DNA from 3 places in the Streptomyces sp. NPDC088706 genome. Region 1 is predicted to be linked to each of the others. Evidence: riboswitches for the same ligand, from Rfam matches in the RefSeq annotation. Region 1 holds a riboswitch; each other region holds the start of a gene.

Region 1 (9,541 bases):
GTTCTTCTTGCCAATACCCGGCCGCCGACCGGCGGCGGCGACGAGTGAGGGAAGCGCGATATGAAGAAGACAGTCGGGTGGGCCCAGGACGGCGACGACTGGACGATCACCGTGAACGGCACCTTGTACCGAGCGGTCGAGCGGCCCGCGGACGGGCGCGTGCACGACTATCTGGTGCGGGGGAACGACCTGACCGCCGAGTGCCCGAGCCTCGGCCACGGGCTCGGCGTGATCCGGGCGCACGAGTCCCGCAGCTGATCTCCGGTCGGGAGCGACGACGAGGTGCGGCTGCCGGACGTCGGCCGCAGAGGAGAGAATCGCGGCATGGCAGACGCACCCCCGCAGATCACCGCACTCGTCGTCGACGCCGCCGACCCCGAGGGCAACGAGTTCTGCGTCATCCCCGAGGGTCCGTGGGCCTCGACGACCAGGGACGCGCGCACTACCTCGACTGACCGGAGCCGCCCTGGGCGTCCGGGGCGTCGGTGCCCTCCGGCCGGTGGCGCAGCAGATACGTGTCCATGATCCAGCCGTGCCGTTCGCGGGCCTCGGCACGCACCCGGCTGATCCGCCCGGCGACCTCGTCGAGCGGTCCGGAGACCAGGATCTCGTCCGGGGTGCCGATGTAGGCGCCCCAGTAGATCCACAGCCCTCTGCCCGTCAGATGGGTGAAGCTCTCATGACCGTCGAGCATCACCACGATGTCGCCGTCGTCGTCCGGGAACCCCTCGGCGAGCCGTCGGCCGGGGGTGATGTGGATGGGGCGGCCGACCTGGTTCAGGGAGGTGCGGTGACGGGCGGCGAGCGCGGAGACGCTGCTGATCCCGGGGACCACCTCATGGTCGAACTCCACCGTGCCGCGGGCCCGGATGTCCTCCAGGATCGCCAGGGTGCTGTCGTACAGGGACGGGTCGCCCCACACCAGGAAGGCCCCGCACTCCCCCGGCGCCAGCTCCTCGATGATCAGGCGCTCGCAGATGTCGGCGCGGCGGTGCCGCCAGTCGTGCACCGCCGACGTGTAGCGCCCCCGGTCGTCCTGGGTGCGGTCCCGCCAGGGGTCCTCGGCCTCCACGACCCGGTAGGGGCCGGTGAGGTGCTCCGCCAGGATGTCCCGCCGCAGCCGGGTCAGGGACTCCTTCTCCCGGCCCTTGCCGAGGACGAAGAAGACCTGTGCCCCGCGCATCGCCTTCACCGCGGCGAGGGTCAGGTGGTCGGGGTCGCCGGCTCCCATGCCGATGACGAGGATGTGGCGTGGTGCGTCGCTCATGTCAGCCGTTCTTCCTGCTTCGTCCCTGCGCGCGCCCCCGAGGACCCGGGTGCGCACGCCACCGACCCTATGCGGCCCGGCCTCGTCGCCGCCGACCGGCTTCTACACGACGTGGACCGGGCGGGGTGGACTTACTAGGACGTCCAACTATATGTTCGTGAGGAGCGGGGTGACCGGCGTACAGCCGGACACCCTCAAGGTCCGTGGTGTCAGGGAAGCCGGTGCGATTCCGGCGCGGTCCCGCCACTGTGACCGGGGAGTTCGTCCTCGCAGGACACGCCACTGACGGTGCAGGCGCCGTCGGGAAGGCATGAGGGCGCGCGCTGATCCGGGAGCCAGGATACCGGCCGCGGGATCTTCCGTGTTTCCACGAGGATGGAGCAGACACGCAGGGCACAGGTCCGCACCCACGGCCCCGCAGGCCCGTCCCGGCGAGCGGTTCTTCCCGCCCCCTGACGGCCCCCGCCCTTCGCGTCCCCCGACGGCGAGCCCTGCCACGCCCCGCGCGTACCCGACCGGTGCGGCCTGGGTGGTGGGGCCCGTGCGCCATCTCCGGATCTCTCCTGACGATCTCACCGACGAGAGCAGGTTTCCATGGTCCGCGAACTCACCCATTTCATCGGCGGCAAGCACACACCCGGCACCTCGGGCACGTACGGTGATGTCCACGCCCCCAACACCGGCCGGGTCCAGGCCCGGGTGCCACTGGCCGGCCGGTCCGAGACCGAGGCTGCGATGGCCGACGCGGCCCAGGCGCAGGTCGAGTGGGGCGAGTGGAACCCGCAGCGCCGGGCGCGCGTGCTGCCGCGCTTCCTCCAGCTGGTCGAGAGGGAGAAGCACTCGCTGGCCCGGCTGCTCTCCTCGGAGCACGGCAAGACCGTGGCCGACGCGCACGGCGACCTCGCGCGCGGGCTGGACGTGGTGGAGTTCGCCGCCGGTGTCCCGCATCTGCTGAAGGGCGAGTTCAGCGACAACGCGGGGGCCGGGATCGACGTCCACTCGCTGCGCCGGCCGCTCGGCGTGGTGGCGGACATCACCCCGTTCAACTTCCCGGCGATGATCCCGCTGTGGAAGGCCGCGCCCGCTCTGGCCTGCGGAAACGCCTTCATCCTCAAGCCTTCCGAGCGGGACCCGTCGGTACCGCTGCGGCTGGCGGAACTGTTCCTGGAGGCGGGTCTTCCGCCCGGGGTCCTGAACGTCGTCAACGGCGGCAAGGAGGCCGTGGACACCCTGCTGGAGGACCCGCGCGTCAAAGCCCTCGGCTTCGTCGGCTCGACGCCGGTCGCCGCGCACATCTACGCCACCGCCGCCGCCCACGGCAAGCGGGCGCAGTGCTTCGGCGGGGCGAAGAACCACATGATCGTGATGCCGGACGCCGACCTGGACCAGGCGGTGGACGCGCTGATCGGTGCCGGTTACGGCTCGGCGGGTGAGCGGTGCATGGCGATCTCGGTGGCCGTTCCGGTCGGTGAGGAGACCGCCGACGCGCTGGTGGCCAGGCTCACCGAGCGGATCGCCGAGCTGCGGATCGGCCGTTCGGACGACCCGGACGCCGACTTCGGGCCGCTGGTGGGCCGCGACGCGGTGGACCGGGTGCGCGGCTATGTCGACCTCGGTGTCGAGGAGGGCGCCGAACTGGTCGTGGACGGGCGGGACTTCACCCTGGAGAGGCACGAGGAGGGGTTCTTCGCCGGGACCTCGCTCTTCGACCGGGTCACCCCGGACATGCGGATCTACCAGGAGGAGATCTTCGGCCCGGTGCTCTCCGTGGTCCGCGCGGCGGACTACGAGGAGGCGCTGCGGCTGACCTCGGAGCACCCGTACGGCAACGGCGTGGCCCTCTTCACCCGGGACGGTGACATCGCCCGCGACTTCACCCGGCGGGTCGACACGGGCATGGTCGGCGTGAACGTGCCGATCCCGGTGCCGGTGGCGTACCACACGTTCGGCGGCTGGAAGCGGTCCGGTTTCGGGGACCTGAACCAGCACGGGCCGGACGCCATCCGCTTCTACACCCGCACCAAGACCGTCACCTCGCGCTGGCCCGCCTCCGGTATCCGGGACGGCGCGAGCTTCACGATTCCGACCATGGGGTGAACGCTGTGACCACCCTGCTCAGCGACGACCAGCTCGCGGTCGTCGAGACGACACTCGACTTCGCCCAGGAGCATCTGGCCCCGCACGCCGTGGCCTGGGATCAGGACAAGCGCTTCCCCGTCGACGTCCTGCGCAAGGCGGCGGGGCTCGGCCTCGGGGGCGTGTACGTACGGGAGGACGTGGGCGGCTCCGGGCTGTCCCGCTCCGACGGGGTCCTCGTCTTCGAGGCCCTGGCCACCGGCTGCCCGTCGGTGGCGGGCTACCTCTCGATCCACAACATGGTCGCCTGGATGGTCGACCGCTACGGCTCCGAGGCGCAGCGCGGCCGGTATCTGCCGGAGCTGTGCACCATGGAGCAACTGGGCAGCTACTGCCTGACCGAACCGGGCGCGGGCTCCGACGCGGCCGCACTGCGCACCCGCGCGGTGCGCGACGGCGACCACTACGTACTGACGGGGACGAAGCAGTTCATCTCCGGGGCGGGCGCCGCGCACCTCTACATCGTGCTGGCCCGCACCGGCGACAGCGGGCCCGGCGGGATCTCCGCGTTCCTCGTCGAACGGGGCGACCCGGGGCTCTCGTTCGGGGCCGACGAGAGGAAGATGGGGTGGAACGCGCAGCCCACTCGGCAGGTCGTGCTGGACGGGGTGCGCATCCCGGCCGACCGGCTGCTCGGCGCCGAGGGCGAGGGCTTCCGGATCGCGATGAACGGCCTGAACGGCGGCCGGCTCGGCATCGCGGCCTGCTCGTTGGGCGGGGCGCAGAGCGCGCTGGACCGCTCCCTGGCCCATCTCGCGGACCGGGAGGCGTTCGGGGCCCGGCTGCTGGACGCGCAGGCGCTGCAGTTCCGGCTGGCCGACATGGCGACCGAACTCACCGCCGCCCGGGCCCTGGTGCGGCAGGCCGCCGAGGCGCTGGACCGGAAGGTGGGCGGGGCACCGGAGTTGTGCGCGATGGCCAAGCGCTTCGCCACCGACACCGGCTACTCGGTGGCCGACCGGGCGCTCCAGCTCCACGGCGGCTACGGCTATCTGGCCGAGTACGGCATCGAGAAGATCGTGCGGGACCTGCGGGTCCACCAGATCCTGGAAGGGACCAACGAGATCATGCGCGTCATTGTGGCCCGGAGCCTGACGGGAGCCCTGCGATGACCGAGGAGCTCGTACGGGTGCGTACCGAGGGAAGCACGGGGGTGTTGACCCTGAACCGGCCGAAGGCGCTCAACGCGCTCACCCACGCGATGGTGGGGACGATCGCGGCGGCCCTGGACCGGTGGGAGCGCGACCCCGAGGTGGCCACCGTCGTCATCACCGGAGCCGGGGAGCGCGGCCTGTGTGCGGGCGGCGACATCCGGTCCATCTACGAGGACGCCCGCGTCGGCGGCAAGGCCTCGGCCGCGTTCTGGCGCGACGAGTACCGGCTCGACGCCCGGATCGCCCGCTATCCGAAGCCGTACGTGGCGGTCATGGACGGTATCGTGATGGGCGGCGGGGTCGGCGTCTCGGCGCACGGCAGCGTCCGGATCGTCACCGAGCGGTCCAAGGTGGCCATGCCGGAGACCGGGATCGGCTTCGTGCCGGATGTCGGCGGCACCTGTCTGCTGGCGCTGGCCCCCGGCGAGCTGGGCACCCATCTCGCCCTGACGGGTGCGGTGGTGGGGGCCCGGGACGCTCTGCTGTGCGGGCTGGCCGACCACTTCGTACCGGTGGACGAGCTGCCCGCGTTCCTCGCCGAGCTGCGGACCGGACCGCCCGGCGCGGTCCTGCGCCACCACGTCCGGGACGCGCCCGCCGGCACGCTGGAGGCCGCCCGGGCCTGGATCGACCACTGCTACGCGGCCGACACGGTCGAGGAGATCGTGGAGAGGCTGCTCGGCTCCGACGCGCCGGCGGCCGGCGAGGCCGCCGCCACGATCCTCGGACGGTCGCCGACCGCGCTGAAGGTCACGCTCGCCTCGCTGCGCCGGGCGCGTGAACTCGGCCCGCTGGAAAGGGTGCTGGAGCAGGAGTACCGCGTCTCGTGCGCGGCCCTGACCTCGCCCGACCTGGTGGAGGGCATCCGGGCCCAGGTGATCGACAAGGACCGGACACCCCGTTGGTCGCCCGCCACGCTGGTGGAGGTCACCGACGCGGACGTGGCCCGGTACTTCGCTCCTACCGGCGACGAGGGGCTTTCCCTCGCCGCAGACGACTCACCGCAGGAGGTGCCCTGGTGACCACCACGACCGTCGCATTCGTCGGCCTCGGCCACATGGGCGGCCCGATGGCCGCCAACCTCGTCCGCGCCCCGGCTGCCGGAGACCTGCCACCCGATGGACGTGCTGCGGACGGCGGTGAGCTTCTTCGGCTCCGAGGACCCGACCGAGGAGGACGGCAGCACCGCCGCCCATCACGCCAAGTCGCTCGCCCTGCTGGCCCGGCTGCCGGTCGTCGTGGCGGCCGACCACCGGCGGCGGCACGGGCTCGCCCCCGTGGCGCCCGATCCCTCGCTCGGGTACGCGGAGAACTTCTTCCACATGTGTTTCGGGAGTGTGCCGGACCGGGGGGTGGTGCGCTGCTTCGAGGTGTCGCTGATCCTCTACGCCGAACACAGCTTCAACGCGTCGACGTTCACCGCCCGGGTCGTCACCTCCACCCTCTCCGACCTCTACAGCGCGGTGACGGCGGCGATCGGGGCGCTGAAGGGTCCGCTGCACGGCGGGGCGAACGAGGCCGTGATGCACATGCTCACCGAGATCGGCGATCCGGACCGGGCGGAGGAGTGGCTGGACGAGGCGCTGGCGGCCGGGCGGAAGATCATGGGGTTCGGCCACCGCGTCTACCGGCACGGCGACTCCCGCGTACCGATCATGCAGGAGGCCGCCGACCGGCTGGTGGCGCGTTCGGGCGACCCGGACGTGACCCGGCTGGCCACCCTGCACACGGCGCTCCGCCACGCCATGATCAGCCGCAGGGACATCCACCCCAACCTGGACTACCCCGCCGGCCTCGCGTACCACCTGATGGGTTTCGACATCGCGGCCTTCACCCCGATCTTCGTGATGAGCCGGATCACCGGGTGGACCGCCCACATCAGCGAGCAGCTGGAACACAACGCGCTGATCCGCCCGCTCGGCGTCTACAACGGCCCCGACCAGCGCGCGGTCTCCGCTCCCCCGGTCGAGTCCCACTGATCTCCGGCCCGCGCCGAGGAGCTCGTACGGACGAAGTCCGCCACGCCGGAGTGGACGGCCCGGGTTTCCGTAGCGAAGCCCGGCCCTCCGGGGCCCCCGCCCGGCATACTGGAACCCATGGACAGAGCGGCGCCAGGCTCCGGTGTACGGGAACGGCTCGGCAGGAGCCTGTTCTCGCGGGTGGCGGGCCCCTCGGGGCCGGAGAACCGGGCCCGTATCCACGACACCCCCGGCCCCCGCTGGTTCGGCCCGGACCGGCCCGTCCGCCGGGTGCACGGGGACGCGTCCATGTTCATCGGCGGGCTGCGCGCCCTGCTCCTGCAGTCGCTGCACCCCTTGGCGATGGCCGCCGTGGCAGGCCACTCGGGGTTCCGGGGCGATCCCTGGGGCCGGCTCCAGCGGACCAGCACCTTCCTGGCCGTGACCACGTTCGGCACGGACGAGCACGCACGGGAGGCGGTGGACCGCGTACGGTCCGTGCACGAGCGGGTACGCGGGACCGCACCCTCCGGCGAGCCGTACCATGCGGCCGATCCGCACCTGCTGTGCTGGGTGCACATCGCCGAGGTGGACAGCTTCCTCCGCGCCCACCAGCGGTACGGGGAGCGGCCGTTGGACGGCGCCGGGTGCGACGGGTACATCCACGACATGGCGACGGTGGCCCACGCCCTCGGCGTCCCCGACCCGCCGCACGACCGCGCGGAGCTGGCCGGGCGCATCGCCGCCTACCGCCCGGAGCTGCGCGCCACCCAGGAGGCCCTGGACGCGGCCCGCTTCATCCTGCTGCACCCGCCGCTGCCCTGGCCGGCCCGTCCCCCGTACGCCGTACTCGCCGCCAATGCCGTGGCCGCGCTGCCGCCGTGGGCCCGGGAGCCGCTGCGGCTGCCCCGGGTGCCGGGGGTCGAGGAGGTCTGCGTACGGCCGGCCGGGAAGGCGCTGACCAGGACCATCCGGTGGGCGATGACCCCGCCGTCCTCGCCCGCGGGGGCGTGAAGTCCGGGCCCCGGCGGCTCATGCGGTGACCGTGCCGCCGCCCTCGCCCGCGGGGGCGTGAACGCCCGGCCGTGTGCCCCCCGGGTGCCGGAGTCCGCCGACGGCAGGACGATGGAGGGGACCGTACCCAGGGGGGCCCACGGCGGGAGGCCCCGGTGGCACGCAGCGGATCGACCGATGTACTCGTGGCGGGCGCCGGCCCGGTCGGCCTGACGCTCGCCGCCGAGCTGCGGCGAGCAGGGGTCTCCTGCCGGATCGTGGACCGCCTCCCGGCCCGCCTGCCGTACGCCAAGGCGGTCGGCATCCAGCCGCGCACCCTGGAGCTCCTCGACCGGATGGGCCTGGTGCGGGACGTGCTGGACGCGGCGGTACCCCTACGCGGACAGCTCACGTATGTGAACGGGACCGAGCGGGGCCGGGTCGAGCTCGTCCTGCCGCCCGAGGTGCCGTACGGCTTCGCCGCGCTGCCGCAGTACGAGACCGAGCGCATCCTGGAGGAGTCCCTCGCGCACTTGGGCACCGGGATCGAGCGCTCGACCGAGCTGGTGGCGTTCGCCCAGGACCCCGCCGGAGTGACCAGCCGCCTCACCATCGCGTCCGGGGCCGAGGAGGAGGTCCGCTCCCGGTTCCTGGTGGGGTGCGACGGCGCGCACAGCGTGGTCCGCAAGGGGCTCGGGCTGACCTTCGAGGGCGGTGCGTTCCCCGAGGAGTACATGCTCGCCGATGTGGAGGTGGGCTGGGACCTGCCCGGTGGGTACGGCGTGCGGTCGATGCACCGCGGCGAGGACGGCGCCGTCGACGACCTGCTGGTCTGCATCCCGCTGCCGGGGAAGGGCCGCTACCGGATGTCGATGCTGGTGCCGCCGGAGCTGTCCGCCGCGCGGCAGACGGAGGCGGCGGGCGGTGACGGGGTGGCCCACGGCCTCGAAGGCGGCACGCCTCCCGCCCTCGCCGACATCCAGAAGGTGCTGGACCGGCTGGCGCCGGAGCCGGTCACCGCGTCCGCGCTCCGCTGGTCCTCGGTGTTCCGGATCAGCCACCGGCTGGTGGACCGTTACGGGGACGGCCGGGTGTTCGTCGCCGGGGACGCGGCGCACATCCATCCGCCGACCGGCGCCCAGGGCATGAACACCGGGGTCCAGGACGCCTGCAACCTGGCGTGGAAGCTGGCCCTGGCCGTCGGGGACGCCGCGCACCCGGGCCTGCTGTCGAGCTACGACGCCGAACGGCGCCCGGTCGGCGAGGAAGTGGTGGGCCGGACCGTCCGCCATGCCGCCGAGGGTGTGCAGGCCGACCCGACGGACCTGGAGACGCTGCTGCTCCGCGAGGCCCAACTCCTGGTCGGCTACCGGCAGAGCCCGCTCGTGACGGCGCTGCCCCCGGGTGACGAGGCCACGCTCCGGCCCGGCGACCGGGCTCCGGACTGCGGCGGCCTCACCGGGGACATCACCGCCTATCCGGTGCGGCTGTACGACCTGCTGCGGGAGCGCGGACACGTCCTGCTGGTGTACGGGAACCACCCGGCCGGTGACACGCCGACCGATCTCGCGGCGGCGGCCGGGGAGTTGACCCAGGGCCGGATGGAGACGCGCTGGATCCTGCCCGCCGGCGCCCCGGACGGGGCGACGGCGGTCCCCCATCACCACGACGGCCGGGGCGAGTTCGCGCGCCGGTACGGGGCCGGGGAGGGGGCGGCGTTCGTGGTACGGCCGGACGGGTATCTGAGCGCCTGCCTCCGCCCGCCGACGGTGGGCGGGTTGAAGCGGGCGCTGGAGAAGGTCTTCGGGCCGTGAGGGCGCGAAGGCCCCGCCGTGGGAGGGCCTTCGATGGTGGTGGCCCTCCCACGACGGGGCGGTGTGTCGCGGGGGTGTGGGGCTGCCGGCTACTTCGGCATCAGCACCGTGTCGATGATGTGGACGGTGGCGTTGGCGGTCGGAACATTGCCGCAGACCACGTTGGCGCTGTCGTTGACCTTGTACGACTCGCCGGAGCCGGCCGTGGTCAGCGTGCTC
Region 2 (9,541 bases), on a different contig from region 1:
AGGCCGTCCCGGTGGAGCGGGTCCGTATGGAGACCAACAAGGTCACCGAGCAGAAGGAAGTCTCCGCGGAGGTCCGCAAGGAGAAGATCGACTACGGGGAGGGCAAGGACATGGACACCGGCAAGGACACCGGTGGCGAATTCGGCAAGGGGCGCCGCCGCTGACGGCACACCCCCTTCGGCGGCCGGAAGGCGGCTCCCATGTCCTCGGCCTCCGGGCGGACTCGCGCAACGGGTCCGCCCGGAGGGCTGTCCGGAGCCCGCCGCCCGCTGGGTGACGGCCCGGCGCCGTCAGCGGCGCGGCAGGAACCGTACCGAGGGACGTCCCTGAGGCCCGTCCGGGGTGACGACCGCCCGGACCCCGTAGACGTCCTCGATGAGCTCCTCGGTGATGACCTCGGCCGGGGTGCCGCCGGCGATCACCCGGCCCGCCTTCATCACGGTGATCCGGTCGCAGAACATCGCGGTGAGGTTGAGGTCGTGCAGGGCGATGACGCTGGTGAGGGGCAACTCGGCGACCAGGGCGAGCAGTTCCAGCTGGTGCTGGATGTCCAGGTGGTTGGTCGGCTCGTCCAGCAGGAGTTCGCGGGGCCGCTGGGCCAGCGCGCGGGCGATCTGGACCCGCTGGCGTTCGCCGCCGGACAGGGTGTGCCAGGACTGGGCGGCCCGGTCGGTGAGGCCGGTGCGCCGCAGGGCGTCGGTGACGGCTTCCTCGTCGCCGCGGTCGGGGGCGGACCAGGCGCGGCGGTGCGGGATGCGGCCGAGGCGTACGACGTCCAGGACGCTGAGGTCGACCTGGGTGCCGGCGTGCTGGTCGACCACGGCGATCCGGCGGGCCACGGTGCGGCGGCCGAGGCCGGCGAGGGGGTCGCCGTCCAGGATGACGGTGCCGGTGTCCGGGGCGAGAAGGCCCGCGAGGATCCGCAGCAGGGTGGACTTGCCGGAGCCGTTGGGGCCGAGCAGGCCGACGGTGGCGCCGGGCGGCGGGGCTATGTCCACCCCGTCGAGGATGAGCCGGCCGCCGGCCTCCCGGCCGACCCGGTCGGCGCGCAGCCCCTCGGAATTGTTCATGGCGTGCTCCGGGTGCGGTACAGGACGAGGACGAACGCGGGGACGCCGATCAGCGCGGTGACCACGCCGACCGGCACCTCCTGCGGGTCCAGGACCGTACGGGCCAGGGTGTCGACCCACACCAGGAAGACCGCCCCGGCGAGTGCGGTGACCGGCAGCAGACGCCGGTGCCCGGAGCCGGTCAGGGCACGGGCCACGTGCGGCAGGACCAGGCCGACGAAGCCGATCGCCCCGGCCGAGCTGACGAGGGCCGCGGTCAGCAGGGCGGTGGTGCACAGCAGCACGATCCGGGTGCGGGCGACGTCGACGCCGAGCGCGGCGGCGGCGTCCTGCCCGAAGGCGAAGGCGTCGAGCGTACGGGCGTGGGCCAGGCACACGGCCAGGCAGACGGCGAGGACGGCGGCGCACAGGGCCACCTCGCTCCAGCCGACCCCGCTGAGCGAGCCGAGCAGCCAGAAGAGCACCCCGCGGGTCTGCTCGGCGTCGGCGGAGGTCATCACGACGAAGGAGGTCAGGGCGGAGAAGAGCTGCATCGCGGCGACACCGGAGAGCACCACCCGGTCGGTGGTGGAGCCGAGTGTGTGGCTGAGCAGCAGGACCAGGGCGAACGAGCAGATGGCGCCGACGAAGGCCCCGGCCGACAGCGACACCGCTCCGCCGCCGACACCGAGGACGACCACCACGACTGCCCCGGTGGAGGCCCCGGAGGAGACGCCGAGGACGAACGGGTCGGCGAGCGGGTTGCGCAGCAGGGACTGCATCACCGTGCCGCACACCGCGAGCCCGGCGCCGCACACGGCGGCGAGCAGGGTGCGCGGCATGCGCAGGTTCCAGATGATGCCGTCCCGGATCGGGCTCAGCTCCGAGGCGCCGAAGCCCAGATGGGAGGCGACGGCGGACCAGACGTCGGGGACGGAGATCCGGGCGGGCCCGATCGTGACGGCGACGGCGACGGAGAACAGCAGGAGCAGGAGCCCGCCGGTCCAGAGCAGCGCCCGGGCCGACGCGCCCACCCGTCGTACCTCGGCGGGCCGCTCCACCGTCAGGCTGCCGCCGCTCACCCCGCGAGCCCGAAGTCGCGCAGCCCGGCGGCGACACGCTCCAGGCCCTCGACCGTCCGGATGGTGGGGTTCATCGCCTGTCCGCTGAGCAGCACGTACCGCCGGTTCCTGACGGCGTCCATGGTCCTGGTGACCGGGTTGGACTCCAGGAACTCGATCTTCTTCTCGGCGCTCTCGGCCGTCTGCATCGTGCGGCTCAGATCGCCGATGACCAGGACGTCGGGGTTGCGGTCGGCGACGGTCTCCCAGCTGATCTGGGGCCATTCGTCGTGGGTGTCGTCGAAGACGTTCTTCGCGCCGAGCTCCCGGGTGATGACACCGGGGGCACCGCAGCAGCCCGCGAGGTAGGGGGCCTTGGAGTCGGAGAACCAGTAGAGGAGGGAGGCCTTCGAGGCCTCGACGCCGTCGGTGGCCTTGGCCACCCGCGCCTGGAGCTTCCTCACCAGGGCGTCGCCGCGCTCGGGGACGCCGAACACCTCGGACAGCTCACGGACTTCGGTGTAGACGCTGTCCATGGTGAGGGGTGCGGTACGGGCTCCGTCACCGCCGCCACCGTTGTCCTTGCCGACGCAGTCGGCGGGCGAGATGTAGGTGGGGACACCCAGCTTCTCGAACTGTTCGCGGGGGGCGACACCGCCCTTGGCGAGGGTGGAGGCGAAGGAGGCGCTGAGGAAGTCGGGCTCCTTGTCGAGGACCTTCTCCGAGGAGGGCCGGTTGTCGGAGATGCGCTCGACGCCCTTGTTGGCCTTCTCCAGGCCCTTCATGACCGGGTCGCTCCAGGTCGCGGTGGCCGCGAGCCGGTCGGCGAGGCCGAGCGAGAGGAGGATCTCCGTCGATCCCTGGTCGACCGAGACGGCCCGCCGGGGCGGCGCCTTCACCGTGACGGTGCGCCCGCAGTTCTTGAGGGTGAGCGGGAAGCCGTCGGCCTTGGCGCCGCCGTCGGCGGAGGAGTTGGTGGTCCCGCCGCCGCAGGCGGTGAGCAGGACGACGCCGGCCGCGAACAGGACGGCGGTGCGTATCGGGGCAGGGGTGGCCTTGGACAGCACGGAGGACCTCGGTGTCTCTGGGCCCAGCCGCGGAGCCCGTCGTACGGTGCCCGAGCCCCGGTGCGGGGCGCGGGTGCCAGCAGGTCTTCGGACTCGGGTTCGTCCGGGCGGGACGCCTTCCCGGAGCACGTGTGTGCTCCAGTGGCCGTGGCCCCGCCCGTCCCCCTCACCGCTGCGCGTCAGTTCCGGTCTCGCACCGGATTCCCTGACCCCGTCGCTGGGGTTCGACTGGCCCCGGCAAGCTATCACGGGTCTTCGCGCAGCTCAGAGCCGGTGCGCGGACCACTCCCCCGGCGGGCCGGTGCGGCGCGGGATCGTCCCGCCGCACCGGCCCGGCTCGCTGCCGTGAAGCCGGCGGACTCCCTTACGGGGCCTGGAGCGCGATCACCGCGTTCTGCCCGCCGAACCCGAAGGAGTGGCTGACGGCCCGTCGTACGGGCAGCGCACGCGGGGCCTTGGTGACGCAGTCGATGGCGAACGTGGGGTCGGGGGCGTCCAGGTTGGCGATCGGCGGGACGATGCCGTGCTGGAGCGTCAGGACGGTCAGCCCCGCCTCGATGGCACCGGCCGCCCCCATGCAGTGGCCCAGTACGCCCTTGGGGGCGGTGACGGGCGGCCGGTGCGGGTAGGCCCGGCCGATGAGGGCGGCTTCGGTCGCGTCGCCCTGGGGTGTCGAGGTGCCGTGCGCGTTGACGTGGTCGACGTCCTCGGCCCGCCAGCCCGCGTCGGCCAGCGCCGCGTCGACGGCCGCCCGCGCGATCTGCCCGGAGGGGTGCGGGCTGGTGGGGTGGTGGGCGTCGGTCGTGGCGCCGGTGCCGGCCAGCAGCGCCCGGGGGGCCGCTCCTCGGGCGCGGGCGTCCTCCGCCCGCTCCAGGACCATGATCGCGGCGCCTTCGCCCATGACGAGTCCGGCCCGGTCGATGGCGAAGGGGCGGCACCGGCGGGCGGGGTCCCCGTCCCGCGGCGCCGCCGCACCGGAGCGGGCGAAACCGGTCATGGCGACCGGGAAGACGATCGACTCGGTGGCGCCGGCGATCGCGATGTCGCACCGGCCCAGCGCCAGCATGTCGCGGGCCACGGAGAGCGCGGTCACCCCGGAGGAGCAGGCGGTGCACGGTGCCAGGCTGGGGCCCGTGGCCTTCATCTGGATGGCGATCTCGGCCGCGGGCATGCTCGGGATGGTGAGCAGGATGCCCGAGGGCGAGGTGGCCTCGGGGCCCCGCCGCTCCAGGGCGACGGCCTGTTCGGTGAGTCCGGCGGATCCCCCGCTGCTGGTGCCGACGACGACGGCGACGCGGGCGCCGTCCCAGTGGGCGGGGTCGAGTCCGGCGTCGGCCACCGCCTCCCGGGCGGCGAGGACGGCGAACTTGACGTACCGGCCCATGCGGAAGGCGCTGCGGCCGCCGACCGCCTCGTCCAGGTCGATGCCGGAGACCGTGCAGGCGAAGTCGACGGCGCAGCCGTGCAGTTCGGGGACGGTGTGCGCGAAGGACTCCCCGCGGCAGACCCCGTCCCAGGTGGTGTCGGTGGTGTGGCCGGCCGGAGTGATCATCCCCAGGCCGGTGACGGCGATGGCGGGTCGGTTCATCGGGTGTTGCTCACCGGGACCGCACCGCCCGCCGCCCCGCCGCCGACCGCAGCGTCGATGAACGCGGTGATGTCGGCCAAGGTGGCGTCCTTGTAGAGCTTCTCGGAGTCGGCGGCGACCCCCAGGGTCTCCTTGATGATGACGGCGAACTCGGCGACGGCCAGGGAGTCCATCTCCAGGCTGTCCATCGTGGACTGCGGCAGAATCTCGGCGGCGGGCACCTTGAACGTCGCGGTCAGCACCTCGGTGATCTTCGGGTGGATGGTCGTCATGGTCGTTCCTCTCATCGGCGTCTTCCTGGGGGGCGGGTGGCTCGCACAGCGGCCCCGCCCCCGAAATAACTGGACGACGATCCTCCGGTTACGCCCTGGGGCGAACCGATTCGTCTGCGCTCACCTGCGGCTTCTCGAACCATCGGGCAAGCACCGATGTGGTCCCCCAGTACGCCAGCAGCACGCCCCAGGTACCGAGCGCCGCCACCTTCTCGCGCAGCGGACGCCGCCGCCTGCTGCCGCAGGCGGGCCGCCGGAAATCCGCCGTGCGGCGCCCGGGGCCCGGCCTGCGGCCCCGGTGCCAGGAACCCTCCGGGTCGTCGTACGCGTCCGCGTAACCGGGTCCGGCGATCGGCCAGTCCGACATCAGGCTTTCGGGCAGCGCGAACGACGCCACCAGGTCGGGGGCGTGCCGGGCCACGGTCGTGATGAGGTGCTCCACCGCGTCGGGCAGGAGGGTGACCTGATCGGCGGTCAGCCGTCCGGCGGCGAGCAGGTCACCGCTGTTGCGGGCGATCCACTGGAGGGCGAAGAGCCGGTGCAGTTCGGTCAGCCGCTCGCGGGCCGGCCCGTCGGGCAGGGCGGCGGCGGCCTGCTCGTAGGCCTCGCCGGCCTGTCGGTAGCCGTACGCCTCCACCCCGCGCAGCGCCGGCCCCGAGGCGGCGTTCCAGCGGCCGAGCGGGTCGCCGGACGGGGCGGCGCTCATCCTCTCCCGGGCACGGTCGAACCAGATGTCCTCCACCGCCGCGAGCAACCGGCCCAGGAAGCGGGGATCGTCCAGCTCCCCGGTCGCCTCCTGCGCCTCATCCCGGACCGTGACGCCGAACAGCATCTCGGCGGCGGCCTTGGCGTGGACGGCGAGGTTGTCGCCCTCGGCGGTGATCGCGCCCTCGATGCCGGTGAACAGTTCGGTCATGCCGTTGTTCTCCAGCAGCCCCTGCGCTCCGCAGCGCTCCCGGCACTCGACGATGACGCCCCGCGCCTGCCAGGTGATCCACCCCTTGGCTACGGCGACCAGGCGCTCCGCCTCGTCCCGGTCGGCGGCGGGGGCGGACTCCCAGCGGTCCAGCACCCTGCGGTGCAGGAGGCTCATGGCGAAGACGGTGGCCATCGCCCCGGCGAGCGGGCCGTGGTGGGTGCGGTGGGCGTAGACCGGCACCCGCCGGCCGGCGCGCGAGCCGGAGACCAGCCGGTGGCCGGCGTACCGGATCGCGAGGGCGAGGGTGACCCGGGCGGAGCCGACCGCGCAGGCGCTCATGGAGAGCTTGCCGGGGGTGACCCGCCCGATGGAGAGCAGGAACCGCCTTCTGCGGTTGGCCAGTTCGCTGGTGAAGCGCCCGTCCTCGCCGATCCGCCCGTGTTCCCCGGCGAGCAGGGCCCCGCGCGGCACGAAGTACCGGTCGAAGGCGGTCAGGCAGTGGTCGACCGGGGAGCCCATCCGCGCGGGCAGCCGGCGTACCCGTACGCCGGGCAGGGCGCTGATGTCGTCGGTGAGGGGGGCGAGGAAGAGGAAGACCCCGTGGTCGGCGCCGTCGACGAGGAGCCGGGCGGCCACCACGCCGGTCTTGGGCCCCCCGGCGGGGCTGGTGTTGGGCATGAACTTCTGCGCCCCGGCGTGCGGGGTGTGCAGGACGAAGCCGTCGCGTTCGTGGTCGTACGTCGCGGTGGTCTCGACCGCCGGCGCGTCGTTGCCGTGCGCCACCTCCGTACAGAGGAAGGTGCCGATGCTCCGTAGCTCCAGGAACTCCGAGAGGTCGCGCGGCGTCCCCGGGTCGTGGTCGAGGAGGCTGCCGAGGAAGAGGTTGTAGTGGATGCCCGCGACGGTGGTCAGCGCCGGGTCGACCGGGCCGAGCCATTCGTGCAGGGCGGCCAGCGCGCGGGGGTCGGCGGCGAGCCTCGCGCCGCTGTCGAGCGTGTCGTTGAGGATGCGCAGCCGGTGGTAGGAGAGGGCGAGTCGTTCGTCGGGGGTGCCGCCACCGGATCGCCGAAACGGTTCTGTTGTGAGCAGTCGACGCCAGGACCCGTGCTCCTGGCGGAAGTTGTCGCCGTAGAGGACTCGGGTGAGCAGCTCACCGGTGGAGGGCGGGGGCGGATTATGCGTGGATAGGGTCACGACGGAGTAACGATCAAGGAACGGCGAGGACACCCCTCGCCGTTCCCGAACGGCCCTGCGGGATCAGGCGCGTTGGAAGGCAAGCGCCACGTTGTGCCCGCCGAAGCCGAAGGAGTGGCTCACCGCCCGCTCCACCCGCTGCCGGCGGGGTTCCTTCATCACGCAGTCGAGCGGGAAGGCCTCGGGGAGGGCGTCCAGATTGGCGATCGGCGGGATGAGGGAACGTTCCAGCGTCAGGACGGTGGCGACCGCCTCGATCGCGCCCGCCGCCGCGAGGGTGTGCCCGATGACGCCCTTGGGCGCGGTGACCGGCGGGCGGTGCGGGAAGAGCCGGGAGATGAGGGCGGTCTCCATGGCGTCGTTGAGGGGGGTGGAGGTGCCGTGGGCGTTGACGTGGCCGACCTCGCCCGGCGCCCAGCCCGCCTGGTCCAGGGCCGCCCGCACCGCCCGCTCGGCGCCGCGCCCGTCGGGGGCCGGGGCGGTGGGGTGGTGGGCGTCGGTGCTGGACCCGGCCCCGGTGAGCAGGGCGCGGGCCCGGCCGCCCCGAGCGCGGGCGGCGTCCGCGCGCTCCAGGACGAGCATGGCGGCGCCCTCGCCGAGCACGAAGCCGTCCCGGTCGGCGGCGAACGGCCGCGACGCGCCCGCCGGGTCGGCGGTACGGGTGGAGAGCGCGCCCATCCGGGCGAACGCGGTCACCACCAGCGGGGTCAGCACCGACTCGGCGCCCCCGGCCACCACCACGTCGCAACTGCCGCCGAGCAGCAGATCGCGGGCGACGGCGATCGCGGTGGCCCCCGAGGCGCAGGCGGTGGCCGGGGCGAGGGACGGGCCGCCCGCCTTCAGCGCGATGGCGACCTCACCCGCCGCCGCGTTGGGGATCATCATCGGGACGAGCAGCGGCGAGACCGCCTCCGGCCCGGAGGCGGCCAGCTTCGCGGCGTTGTCCACGAGGACGGAGACGCCCCCGACGCCGACGCCCAGCACCACGCCGACCCGCCCGCCGTCCCACACCGCCGGGTCGAGACCGGCGTCGGCGACGGCCTGCCGGGCGGCGACGACGGCCAGTTTCACGAACCGGGCCATCCGCCACACCGAGCGGCCGCCCACCGCCTCGTCCAGGTCGAGCGAGTCGACGGGACAGGCGAAGTCGACCGGGAGGCCGGCCAGTTCCGGCCGCCGCCGGGCGGTGGAGTGCCCGGAGCACAGCCGCTCCCAGAAGCTGTGCTCGTCAGCCCCTGCGGGGGTCACCAGGCCGACCCCCGTCACCGCGACGGCGGTTCCGGCGCCGGCTCCGGTGCCCTGATCAGCGGACTGCGACATGCTGTGTTCCTTCCGTAGAAATGGTCTGCGGGGTCCCCGGCCACCGAAGTGCCGCCGAACCCCAGGTCAATCCGCCGCCGAACGCGGTGAGCAGCACCCGGTCGCCGCCGCGCAGCACCCCCCGGCCCGCCGCGTCGGCGAGGGCGAGGGGGATGGAGGCGGCGCCGGTGTTGCCGACCCGCTCCAGATGGGTGACGCAGCGCTGCGCCGCGATGCCGACCCGGTCCGCGACGGCGCGCAGGATCCGGGCGTTGGCCTGGTGCGGCACGAAGTGGTCGACCTCGGCCGGGTCCCAGCCCACCCGCTCCAGCAGCACCCGGCACGAGCCGGTCATCCGCTCGACGGCGTGCTGGTAGACGGTTCCGCCCTGCATCCGGAAGTACGCGTCCGACAACTCGGGCGGCTTGCCGCTCGCCCGGGCCCGGGCGCCACCGCCGGGGACGGTGATCAGGTCGTGGCCGGTACCGTCGCTGCCGAGGTCGAAGGCGAGCAGCTCACCGGGGTCGCCGGTCCGCCCGGCCGCCACCAGGGCCGCGCCCGCCCCGTCGCCGAAGACGACACCGGCCGAGCGGTCGGCGGGGTCGAGCCAGGTCGAGTAGACGTCGGCGCCGACCAGCAGGATCCGCTCGTAGAGGCCGGAGGCGATCAGCCCGTGGCAGAGGGCGAGCCCGTAGACGAAGCCGCTGCACACGGCGGCGATGTCCAGCGCCGGTACGGTGCCGAGCCCGAGCCGGGCCGCGAGGGCGGGCGCGGTCCCGGGGCAGAGGTGGTCGGGCGTCGCGGTGGCGAGGACCACCGCGTCGACGGGGCCGGCCGCCCGGGCGCCCGCGAGCAGCCGGGAGGCCGCCTCGTAGGCGAGGTCACCGGTGGCGGCCCCGGGGCCGGCGCGGTGCCGGCTGCCGATGCCGGTGCGGCGGCGGACCCAGGCGTCGTCGACGCCCCAGTCGGCGGGGAGCCGCTCGTTGCCGACCGGCTCCCCCGGCACCCAGCCCGCCACGCCCTCCAGCACCGCCGTGCGCCTGCCGCCGCCCGTCGAGGCGCGCTCCTCGGCTCGCGGCCCGGCCTCGCTGC
Region 3 (9,541 bases), on a different contig from region 1:
TCCCGCGGTCCGAGCCGGTCGTAGGGCACCCCGCTGGGGGTCACCAGGACCAGGTCTCCGACGCGGGCCGACACATTGCCGGAGGTGCCGACGACCAGCCCGTCGGCGGCGCTGCGGCGGGCGGCGCCGACCACCTGCCGCCAGGCCCGGGCGACGGATTCCGGCTGCTGCTCGCTCATGGGGCGAGCGTAGGGCCGGAGGCACGGAACCGGAACGCCATCACCCGAGTGACGGGGATCTCTTCCGGCCCGGGACCGCCGGTCAAGAACTTCACCGATGAGGGGCAAAGACCAGACCAGCCGGTGCCCCACCGGTCTCCCACAGCCCCTGCCGCACACAAGCGGAACCACCACCTGCCGGTTGGGGTCACCACAGCGCCCCGCTCAGTTCATCTTCCGTTCACTCAGGTTGCCTACGGTCCATGTGCCACTGACGTCGAACGATTGCCTGGGTAAATGGAACACATCACGCTGCTGCTTGCGATTGTGGTCGTAACAGCTCTCGTGTTCGATTTCACGAACGGTTTCCACGACACCGCCAACGCGATGGCCACCACCATCTCGACCGGCGCACTGAAGCCCAAGACAGCGGTGGCCATGTCCGCCGTTCTCAACCTCATCGGCGCGTTCCTGTCGGTGGAGGTCGCCAAGACGATCTCCGGCGGGATCGTCAACGAGAACGGCCTCAGAACCGAGGTCATCTTCGCGGCGCTCGTCGGCGCCATCCTGTGGAATCTGCTGACCTGGCTGGTCGGCCTGCCCTCCAGCTCCTCCCACGCCCTGTTCGGCGGTCTGATCGGCGCCGCCGTCATGTCGGCCGGCTGGTCCTCGATCAACGGGGGCACCGTCGTCACCAAGGTGCTGCTCCCCGCGATCGCCGCCCCGCTGGTCGCCGGTCTCGCCGCGATGCTGGCCACGAAGCTGACGTACCGGATCAACCGGAACGTCACCGACGAGAACCAGCTCAAGTCGACGGCCAAGGGCTACCGGGCCGGACAGATCGCCTCGGCCGGTCTCGTCTCGCTCGCCCACGGCACCAACGACGCCCAGAAGACGATGGGCATCATCACCCTGGCCCTGGTCACCGGCGGCGTCCTGGCCCCCGGCTCCAACCCGCCGATGTGGGTCATCGTCTCCGCCGGTGTGGCCATCGCGCTCGGCACCTACCTCGGTGGCTGGCGCATCATCCGCACCATGGGCAAGGGCCTCACCGACCTGAAGCCGCCGCAGGGCTTCGCCGCCCAGACCAGCGCGGCGACCGTCATCCTGGCCTCCTCGCACCTCGGCTTCTCGCTCTCCACCACCCAGTCCTGCTCGGGTGCCGTGATGGGCGCGGGCCTCGGCCGCAAGGGCGGGGTGGTCCGCTGGTCCACCGCCACCCGGATGTTCGTCGCCTGGGGCCTGACGCTCCCGGCCGCGGGTCTGGTCGGCGCGGGTGCCGAGTTCCTCACCAAGCAGGGCCCGTGGGGCATCACCGTCACCGCGATCCTGCTGGTCGGTGGCTCCTTCGCCATCTGGCTGGCCTCGCGCCGCCAGCCGGTCGACCACACCAACGTCAACGACACGGACAGCGACGAGCCCCAGGGCATCGTCACCACGGCCATCGCCGCGGTCCAGCCGCCGCCCATCGGCTCCCACCCCGACCTCATGACCACCATCCCGGCTCCGGCCGCAGCGCCGGACGACACGGCGCGGCCCTCGGCCACGGTGTAAGGACAGATCCGTATGAAAATCGACTGGGCAGCTCTCGCCTCCGTCTTCGGTGTCAGTCTCGTGGTCACCGTCGCACTGGTCGGCGTCTTCACCCTGGGCATCGTCGCCCTCTCCAAGCTGTCGGCCCCGGCCGCCGGCGGCGCCGTCGGCGGTTCGGCCGTGCTGGCGCGCACCAGCGCGTACGCCTGCTTCGCGGCCTGCGTGGCGGCGGTCGCGTACGGGATCTATCTGATCGTCGCCTGACGCGCCCCAGCGCACTCCCCCGGGCCGGACACACCACCGTGTGTCCGGCCCGATGTGCGTCTGCGCACACCGGCCCCCCGCAGGTCAACAGCAAGTTGACGGTTGTTCTCGCAGCGTGGTGGACTGCCGGAGCCATTCACGGCGACAGAAGAGGAAGCCGGTGCGAATCCGGCGCGGTCCCGCCACTGTCACCGGGGAGCACTCCCCCACACCGGATGTCACGGCCCTCACCACACGGGCTGGAAGGCCGGGGGAACTGCGGATCCGGAAGCCAGGAGACTCTCGTCGCCGGTCACGTCGAACCAGGGCGCGGACCCTGAGTTAAGGACTTAACGCCATGCCTGGCCGCCGAGCGCCGCATCCGTTGCCCCCGCACACCGGAACCTCCCGATCCACGACGGCCTGACCCGTGCGTGTCGATCGCGTCTTCGCGTACGGCGCCACCGCCGGGCTGATCGCCGACGCGGCTCTCGGCGACCCTCGGCGGGGTCACCCCGTCGCCGGTTTCGGCCGGGCCGCCGCGCGGGTGGAGTCGCTGCTGTGGCGTGACGACCGGGCCCGGGGCGCGCTGCACACCCTGCTCTGCGCCGGAGGCGCCGTGGGGGCCGCCGCGCTGGCCGCCCGCGCCGTACGGGGCCGCCCCGGGCTCGCCGTCGCGCTGACCGCCGCCACCACCTGGTCGGTCGTCGGGGGTACGTCGCTGGGCCGGGAGGCCCGCGCCATCGGGGGCGCGCTGGCCGCCGGGGACCTGGAGGTGGCCCGGGAGCGGCTGCCGCACCTGTGCGGGCGCGATCCGCACTGCCTGGACGGGCCGCAGATCGCCCGTGCCGTCGTGGAGTCGGTCGCCGAGAACACCTCGGACGCCGTCGTCGGCGCGCTGGTGTGGGGGGCGATCGGCGGCGTGCCGGGACTCGTCGGGTTCCGGGCCGTGAACACGCTCGACGCGATGGTCGGTCACAGGTCGCCCCGCTACCGCCGCTACGGCTGGGCCTCGGCGCGCCTGGACGATCTCGCGGGGTGGCCCGGTGCCCGGCTGACGGCCGCGCTGGCCGTGGTGGGCGGCGGGCGGCCCCGGGAGGCCGTACGCGCCTGGAAGGCGGACTCGGGGCGCCATCCGAGCCCGAACGCGGGACCGGTGGAGGCCGCGTTCGCGGGAGCGCTCGGCGTACGGCTCGGCGGGACGCTGGCGTACGCGGGGCGCGTCGAGCACCGGCCGGTGCTGAACGGGCGGTCCGGGCGCGAGGTGCGGAGCGCGGACATCGAACGCGCGGTGCGGCTGTCGCGCCGGGTGGGTGCGCTGGCCCTCGGCGTGTGCGTGGTGGGCCGGACGGTCGCGGGCCACCTGGTCGCGGGACGGAGGCGGGGACGGTCATGAACGGTCCGGCACGGAACGCCGAACGGGACGGGGAGCGGGCATGAGCGGTGGGCTGCTGGTCGCGGGAACGACCTCGGACGCGGGCAAGAGCGTCGTCACGGCGGGCATCTGCCGCTGGCTGGTGCGCCGGGGCGTGAAGGTCGCGCCGTTCAAGGCGCAGAACATGTCCCTCAACTCCTTCGTGACCCGTGAGGGCGCGGAGATCGGGCGCGCCCAGGCGATGCAGGCGCAGGCGGCCCGGGTGGAGCCGACCGCGCTGATGAACCCGGTGCTGCTCAAGCCCGGCAGCGACCGCTCCAGCCAGGTCGTCCTGATGGGGAAGCCGGTCGGCGAGATGAGCGCCCGGGGCTACCACGGGGGCCGGCAGGAGGCGCTGCTCGGGACGGTCGTGGAGTGCCTGAAGCAGCTGCGGTCGACCTATGACGCGGTGATCTGTGAAGGGGCCGGGTCGCCGGCCGAGATCAACCTCCGCCGGACCGACATCGTGAACATGGGGATCGCGCGGGCGGCCCGCTTCCCCGTGCTGGTGGTCGGGGACATCGACCGGGGCGGGGTCTTCGCCTCGTTCTTCGGGACCACGGCGCTGCTGAGCGCGGAGGACCAGTCGCTGGTCGCGGGCTACCTGGTGAACAAGTTCCGGGGTGACGTCTCGCTGCTGGAGCCGGGGCTGGACATGCTGTACGGGCTGACCGGGCGGCGGACGTACGGGGTGCTGCCGTACGCCCATGGGCTCGGCATCGACGAGGAGGACGGCCTGCGGGTCTCCCTGCGGGGTGCGGTGCGGGAGTCGGTCGTGGCGCCCCCGCACGGCGAGGACGTGCTGCGGGTCGCGGTCTGCGCGGTGCCGCTGATGTCGAACTTCACGGACGTGGACGCGCTGGCCGCCGAACCGGGCGTCGTCGTGCGGTTCGTGGACCGGGCCGACGAGCTGGCCGACGCGGACCTGGTCATCGTGCCCGGAACGCGCGGCACGGTGAAGGCGCTGGCCTGGCTGCGGGAGCGGGGGCTGGCGGACGCGCTGGTGCGGCGGGCGGCGGAGGGCCGGCCGGTGCTGGGGATCTGCGGCGGGTTCCAGGTGCTCGGTGAGCGGATCGAGGACGAGGTGGAGTCGCGGGCGGGGGTGGTGGACGGGCTGGGGCTCCTTCCCGTACGCATCCGGTTCGACCGGGCCAAGACGCTGGCGCGGCCGGTGGGTTCGGCGCTCGGGGAGCCGGTCGAGGGGTACGAGATCCACCACGGGGTGGCCGATGTGCGGGGCGGGGAGCCGTTCCTGGACGGATGCCGGGTGGGGGCGGTGTGGGGGACGCACTGGCACGGGTCGCTGGAGAGCGACGGGTTCCGGCGGCGGTTCCTGGAGGAGGTGGCCCAGGCCGCCGGGCGGCGGTTCGTTCCCGCGCCGGACACCCGGTTCGGGGTGCTGCGGGAGGAGCAGCTCGACCGGCTGGGGGATCTGGTGGAGGAGCATGCGGATACGGAGGCGTTGTGGCGGTTGATCGAGGGGGGCGCGCCGGTGGGGTTGCCGTTCGTGCCGCCGGGGGCGCCGCCGCTGGGGGCGGGCGCGTCGTCGGAGAGCCGGGGCGCTGCCCCGGACCCCGCTCCTCAAGCGCCGGAGGGGCTTGATTTTGCTCGCCCGGAGACGCAGAGGGAAGCGGGCGAGTCCCAGGGGCTTGAGTTTGCCGGGTCCGCCGGGTCAAGGCCCGCCGGGCTTGACATTGATGATGTTGACGTCAACGAGGAGGCCACGTGAGTACGCCCTATCCCTTCACCGCGATCGTCGGCCAGGACGACCTGCGGCTCGGGCTGTTGCTGAACGCCGTCAGTCCCGCCGTCGGTGGTCTGCTCGTGCGGGGCGAGAAGGGGACCGCCAAGTCCACCGCCGTCCGGGCGCTGGCCGCCCTCATGCCCGAGGTCTCCGTCGTGCCGGGGTGCCGGTTCTCCTGTGATCCCCTCTCCCCCGATCCGGCGTGTCCCGACGGGCCGCACACGGAGGCCGCCGGTGTGTCGCGCCCGGCGCGGACCGTGGAGCTGCCGGTCGGGGCGTCCGAGGACCGGCTCGTGGGGGCGCTGGACATCGAGCGGGCGCTCTCGGAGGGCGTGAAGGCGTTCGAGCCGGGGCTGCTGGCCGACGCGCACCGGGGGATCCTGTACGTCGACGAGGTCAACCTGCTCCACGACCACCTGGTGGACCTGCTGCTGGACGCGGCCGCCATGGGGGCCTCGTACGTCGAGCGCGAGGGCGTCTCCGTACGGCATGCGGCACGGTTCCTGCTGGTCGGGACGATGAACCCGGAGGAGGGCGAGCTGCGGCCGCAGTTGCTGGACCGGTTCGGACTGACCGTCGAGGTGGCCGCCTCCCGGGACACCGACGAGCGGGTGGAGGTCGTGCGGCGCCGGCTCGCGTACGACGACGATCCGGCGGGGTTCGCCGCGCGCTGGGCGCAGGAGGAGACGGCGCTGCGGGAGCGGATCGCCGGCGCGCGTGCCCTGCTGCCCCGCGTCCTCCTCGGTGACGGCGTGTTGCGGCAGATCGCCGCGACCTGCGCCGCGTTCGAGGTCGACGGGATGCGGGCCGACATCGTGATGGCGCGTACCGCGACCGCCCTCGCCGCCTGGGCCGGGCGCGAGGAGGTGACCGCCGACGACGTACGGCAGGCCGCTCTGCTGGCGCTGCCGCACCGGCGGCGCCGCAACCCGTTCGACGCGCCGGGCCTGGACGAGGACAAGCTCGATCAGACCCTGGACCAGGCGGCCGGGGATCAGGGGCGGGGCGGCGACGACGATCCCGATCCCGATGGGGGCGGGAACGACGACGGTGGTGGCGGTGGCGTGCCGCCCCAGGCCGATGGCGACCGCCCGCCGCCTCCGGCCTCGGACGGCGGCGACACGCCGGCGCAGGCCCCCGCGGGCTCTCCCGAAGCGCCCGGCCGGTCCGCCGGGGCCGAGCAGCGGCCGGTGGCCTCCGCCGAGCCGTTCCGTACGAAGATGCTCAGCGTGCCGGGGCTCGGTGAGGGGGCTGCGGGGCGGCGCTCCCGGGCCCGTACCGAGCACGGCCGTACCACCGGCGCGCGCCGCCCCGAGGGGTCGCTGACCAAGCTGCACCTGGCCGCGACCGTGCAGGCCGCCGCCCCGCACCAGCGGGCGCGCGGGCGCTCCGGGCGCGGGCTCGTGGTGCGCCGGGACGATCTGCGGCAGGCGACCCGCGAGGGGCGGGAGGGCAACCTCGTGCTGTTCGTCGTGGACGCCTCCGGGTCGATGGCGGCCCGGCAGCGGATGAGCGCGGTCAAGGGCGCCGTGCTGTCGCTGCTGCTGGACGCCTACCAGCGGCGGGACAAGGTCGGCCTGGTCACCTTCCGGGGCAAGGACGCCGAGGTGGCGCTGCCGCCGACCTCGTCCGTGGACGCGGCCGCCTCCCGTCTGGAGTCGCTGCCGACCGGGGGGCGTACGCCGCTCGCCGCCGGGCTGCTCAAGGCCCATGACGTCCTGCGCGTCGAGCGGCTGCGCGATCCTTCGCGCCGGCCCCTGCTCGTCGTCGTCACGGACGGCCGGGCGACCGGCGGTCCGGAACCGGTGGCGCTCGCGGGGCGGGCGGCGCGGCTGCACCGGGCCGAAGGGACGGCCTCGGTCGTCGTGGACTGCGAGTCGGGGTACGTACGCCTCGGTCTCGCCGGGGAACTCGCCCGGGAACTGGGAGGCACCGCCGTCACGCTCGACGAGCTGCGGGCCGACTCGATCGCCGGGCTCGTCAAGGACGTCACCGCCGCCGGGAGGGCCGCCTGATGCCGCAGGGACAGCCGATATCGGTGCCGGACGACGGGCTCACCACCCGTCAGCGGCGCAACCGCCCGCTCCTGTTCGTCCACACGGGCATCGGGAAGGGCAAGTCGACCGCCGCCTTCGGGCTCGCGCTGCGGGCCTGGAACCAGGGCTGGCCGATCGGGGTGTTCCAGTTCGTGAAGTCGGCGAAGTGGAAGGTCGGCGAGGAGAACGCGCTGAAGGTGCTGGGCGCGAGCGGCGAGGGCGGCTCCGTCGACTGGCACAAGATGGGCGAGGGCTGGTCCTGGGTGCAGCGGGACGGCCAGCTCGACAACGAGGACAAGGCCCGCGAGGGCTGGGAGCAGGTCAAGCGCGACCTGGCGGCCGAGACGTACAAGCTGTACGTGCTGGACGAGTTCGCCTACCCGCTGCACTGGGGCTGGATCGACACCGACGAGGTCGTGGAGGTGATGCGGAACCGGCCCGGCACCCAGCACGTGGTGATCACCGGCCGCAACGCGCCGGACGCGCTGATCGAGGCCGCCGACCTGGTGACCGACATGTCGAAGGTCAAGCACCCGATGGACGCGGGGCAGAAGGGCCAGAGGGGCATCGAGTGGTGAGTGTGCCCCGCCTGGTCATCGCCGCTCCGGCCTCCGGCAGCGGCAAGACCACCGTTGCCACCGGCCTGATGGCCGCCTTCGCCGCGCGCGGGCTCGCCGTCTCGCCGCACAAGGTGGGCCCGGACTACATCGATCCGGGGTACCACTCGCTGGCGACGGGACGCCCCGGCCGCAACCTCGACGCGTACATGTGCGGGACGGAGCTGATCGCCCCGCTCCTCGCGCACGGGTCGGCGGGGTGCGACCTCGCCGTGGTCGAGGGTGTGATGGGGCTGTACGACGGTGCCTCGGGGCAGGGGGAGCTGGCGTCCACCGCGCAGGTGGCGAAGCTGCTCAGGGCGCCCGTGGTGCTGGTGGTCGACGCCTCCTCGCAGTCCCGTTCGGTGGCCGCCCTGGTGCACGGGTTCGCCTCCTGGGACCCGGAGGTGCGGATCGGCGGGGTGATCCTGAACAAGGTGGCCTCCGACCGGCACGAGGCGCTGCTGCGGGACGCGTTGGACGAGTCCGGCCTGCCGGTGCTGGGCGTGCTGCGCCGGGCGCCTCAGGTCGCCACGCCCTCGCGCCACCTGGGTCTGGTGCCGGTGGCCGAGCGGCAGGGCGATGCGGTGGACGCCGTACGGGCCATGGGTGAGCGGGTGCGGGCCGGGTGCGACCTGGACGCGCTGATGGCGCTGGCCCGGAGTGCGCCCGCGCTGCCGGACGAGCCGTGGGAGCCGGCGTACGCCTCCGCGCGGGGGCACCGCCCCGTCGTCGCCGTGGCCGGCGGGGCGGCGTTCACCTTCGCGTACGCGGAGCACGCCGAGCTGCTGACGGCGGCCGGTGCGGAGGTCGTGGTCTTCGACCCGCTGCGGGACGAGAAGCTGCCGTCCGGTACGGCGGGGCTCGTCATCGGCGGCGGGTTCCCGGAGGTGTACGCCCCCGAGCTGTCGGCCAACGAGCCGTTGCGGCGGGCGGTGACGGAACTGGCCCTGAGCGGCGCCCCGGTGGCGGCCGAGTGCGCGGGGCTGCTGTATCTGGCCCGGGAGCTGGACGGGAAGCCGATGTGCGGGGTGCTGGACGCCGAGGCCCGGATGTCGGAGCGGCTCACGCTCGGCTACCGGCAGGCGGTGGCGGTCTCGGACAGCGCGCTCGCGGTCGCGGGGACCCGGATGCGCGGCCATGAGTTCCACCGGACGGTGCTGGAGCCGGCGGCGGGACCGGTGCCCGCCTGGGGGATGCACCAGCCGGAGCGGCGGGTGGAGGGGTACGTCCAGCGGGGCGTGCACGCCAGCTATCTGCACACCCACTGGGCGGCCTCCCCCGAGGTGGCGCACCGCTTCGTGGAGCACTGCCGGGCGCGGTGAACGGCCCGCGCGTTCGTCGTGGCGGCGTGTGCGGGCGTACGCGGGCTCACTCGGCGATGCCCACGACCAGCCAGATGAAGCCCGCGCCCCCGATGGTGCAGAGAAGAGTGGAACGGGCGGGATGGGTGTGGTGTGCCTCGGGAAGGATCTCCGCGGCGGCCAGGTAGAGCAGTGCTCCGCCGAAGAATCCGAGATAGCCGCCGAGCAGTTCCTCCGGAAGGGTGAACAGCAGTGTCGTCGCGGCGCCCACGACCGGCGCCACGGCAGCCGCGAACAGCATCAGGAGCGCCTTGCGGCGGGCGTTCCCGTAAAGACTGGTGAGGGTGTACGTGTTGAATCCGTCGGCGAAGTCATGACTGATCACCGCCAGCGCGACGGCCACGCCCATGGCCCCGCCGACCTGGAAGGCGGCACCGAGCGCGATGCCGTCCATCAGGCTGTGGCCGACCATCGCGGCGGCCGCCGTGAGCCCCACCTGCGGTACGCGTTCAC

Evidence for each region. Region 1 has a riboswitch for cobalamin ahead of ACIQAK_RS32310 (CoA-acylating methylmalonate-semialdehyde dehydrogenase). Riboswitches for the same ligand answer to the same signal wherever they lie in the genome.
Region 2: another riboswitch for cobalamin. It lies ahead of ACIQAK_RS17740 (ABC transporter substrate-binding protein); the one in region 1 lies ahead of ACIQAK_RS32310 (CoA-acylating methylmalonate-semialdehyde dehydrogenase).
Region 3: another riboswitch for cobalamin. It lies ahead of ACIQAK_RS00290 (cobalamin biosynthesis protein); the one in region 1 lies ahead of ACIQAK_RS32310 (CoA-acylating methylmalonate-semialdehyde dehydrogenase).

What each region holds. Positions count from the first base shown of each region.
Region 1 is NZ_JBIVLW010000028.1:17,953-27,493, reverse strand. It holds gene ACIQAK_RS32320 (hypothetical protein) at 61-258, shown strand; gene cobF (precorrin-6A synthase (deacetylating)) at 443-1,267, opposite strand; cobalamin riboswitch at 1,455-1,634, shown strand; gene ACIQAK_RS32310 (CoA-acylating methylmalonate-semialdehyde dehydrogenase) at 1,862-3,364, shown strand; gene ACIQAK_RS32305 (acyl-CoA dehydrogenase family protein) at 3,361-4,515, shown strand; gene ACIQAK_RS32300 (enoyl-CoA hydratase/isomerase family protein) at 4,512-5,579, shown strand; partial or broken gene ACIQAK_RS32295 (citrate/2-methylcitrate synthase) at 5,652-6,536, shown strand; gene ACIQAK_RS32290 (oxygenase MpaB family protein) at 6,654-7,529, shown strand; gene ACIQAK_RS32285 (FAD-dependent monooxygenase) at 7,685-9,322, shown strand; gene ACIQAK_RS32280 (fasciclin domain-containing protein) at 9,412-9,541, opposite strand, start outside.
Region 2 is NZ_JBIVLW010000006.1:241,056-250,596, forward strand. It holds gene ACIQAK_RS17725 (PRC and DUF2382 domain-containing protein) at 1-164, shown strand, start outside; gene ACIQAK_RS17730 (ABC transporter ATP-binding protein) at 291-1,070, opposite strand; gene ACIQAK_RS17735 (iron chelate uptake ABC transporter family permease subunit) at 1,067-2,116, opposite strand; gene ACIQAK_RS17740 (ABC transporter substrate-binding protein) at 2,128-3,177, opposite strand; cobalamin riboswitch at 3,238-3,425, opposite strand; gene ACIQAK_RS17745 (beta-ketoacyl-[acyl-carrier-protein] synthase family protein) at 3,542-4,765, opposite strand; gene ACIQAK_RS17750 (acyl carrier protein) at 4,762-5,037, opposite strand; gene ACIQAK_RS17755 (acyl-CoA dehydrogenase) at 5,126-7,150, opposite strand; gene ACIQAK_RS17760 (beta-ketoacyl-[acyl-carrier-protein] synthase family protein) at 7,214-8,470, opposite strand; gene ACIQAK_RS17765 (beta-ketoacyl-ACP synthase 3) at 8,454-9,541, opposite strand, start outside.
Region 3 is NZ_JBIVLW010000001.1:51,249-60,789, forward strand. It holds gene ACIQAK_RS00275 (class II aldolase/adducin family protein) at 1-179, opposite strand, end outside; gene ACIQAK_RS00280 (inorganic phosphate transporter) at 456-1,712, shown strand; gene ACIQAK_RS00285 (hypothetical protein) at 1,725-1,955, shown strand; cobalamin riboswitch at 2,057-2,258, shown strand; gene ACIQAK_RS00290 (cobalamin biosynthesis protein) at 2,365-3,330, shown strand; gene ACIQAK_RS00295 (cobyric acid synthase) at 3,371-5,077, shown strand; gene ACIQAK_RS00300 (putative cobaltochelatase) at 5,074-7,107, shown strand; gene cobO (cob(I)yrinic acid a,c-diamide adenosyltransferase) at 7,107-7,706, shown strand; gene ACIQAK_RS00310 (cobyrinate a,c-diamide synthase) at 7,700-9,049, shown strand; gene ACIQAK_RS00315 (ZIP family metal transporter) at 9,096-9,541, opposite strand, start outside.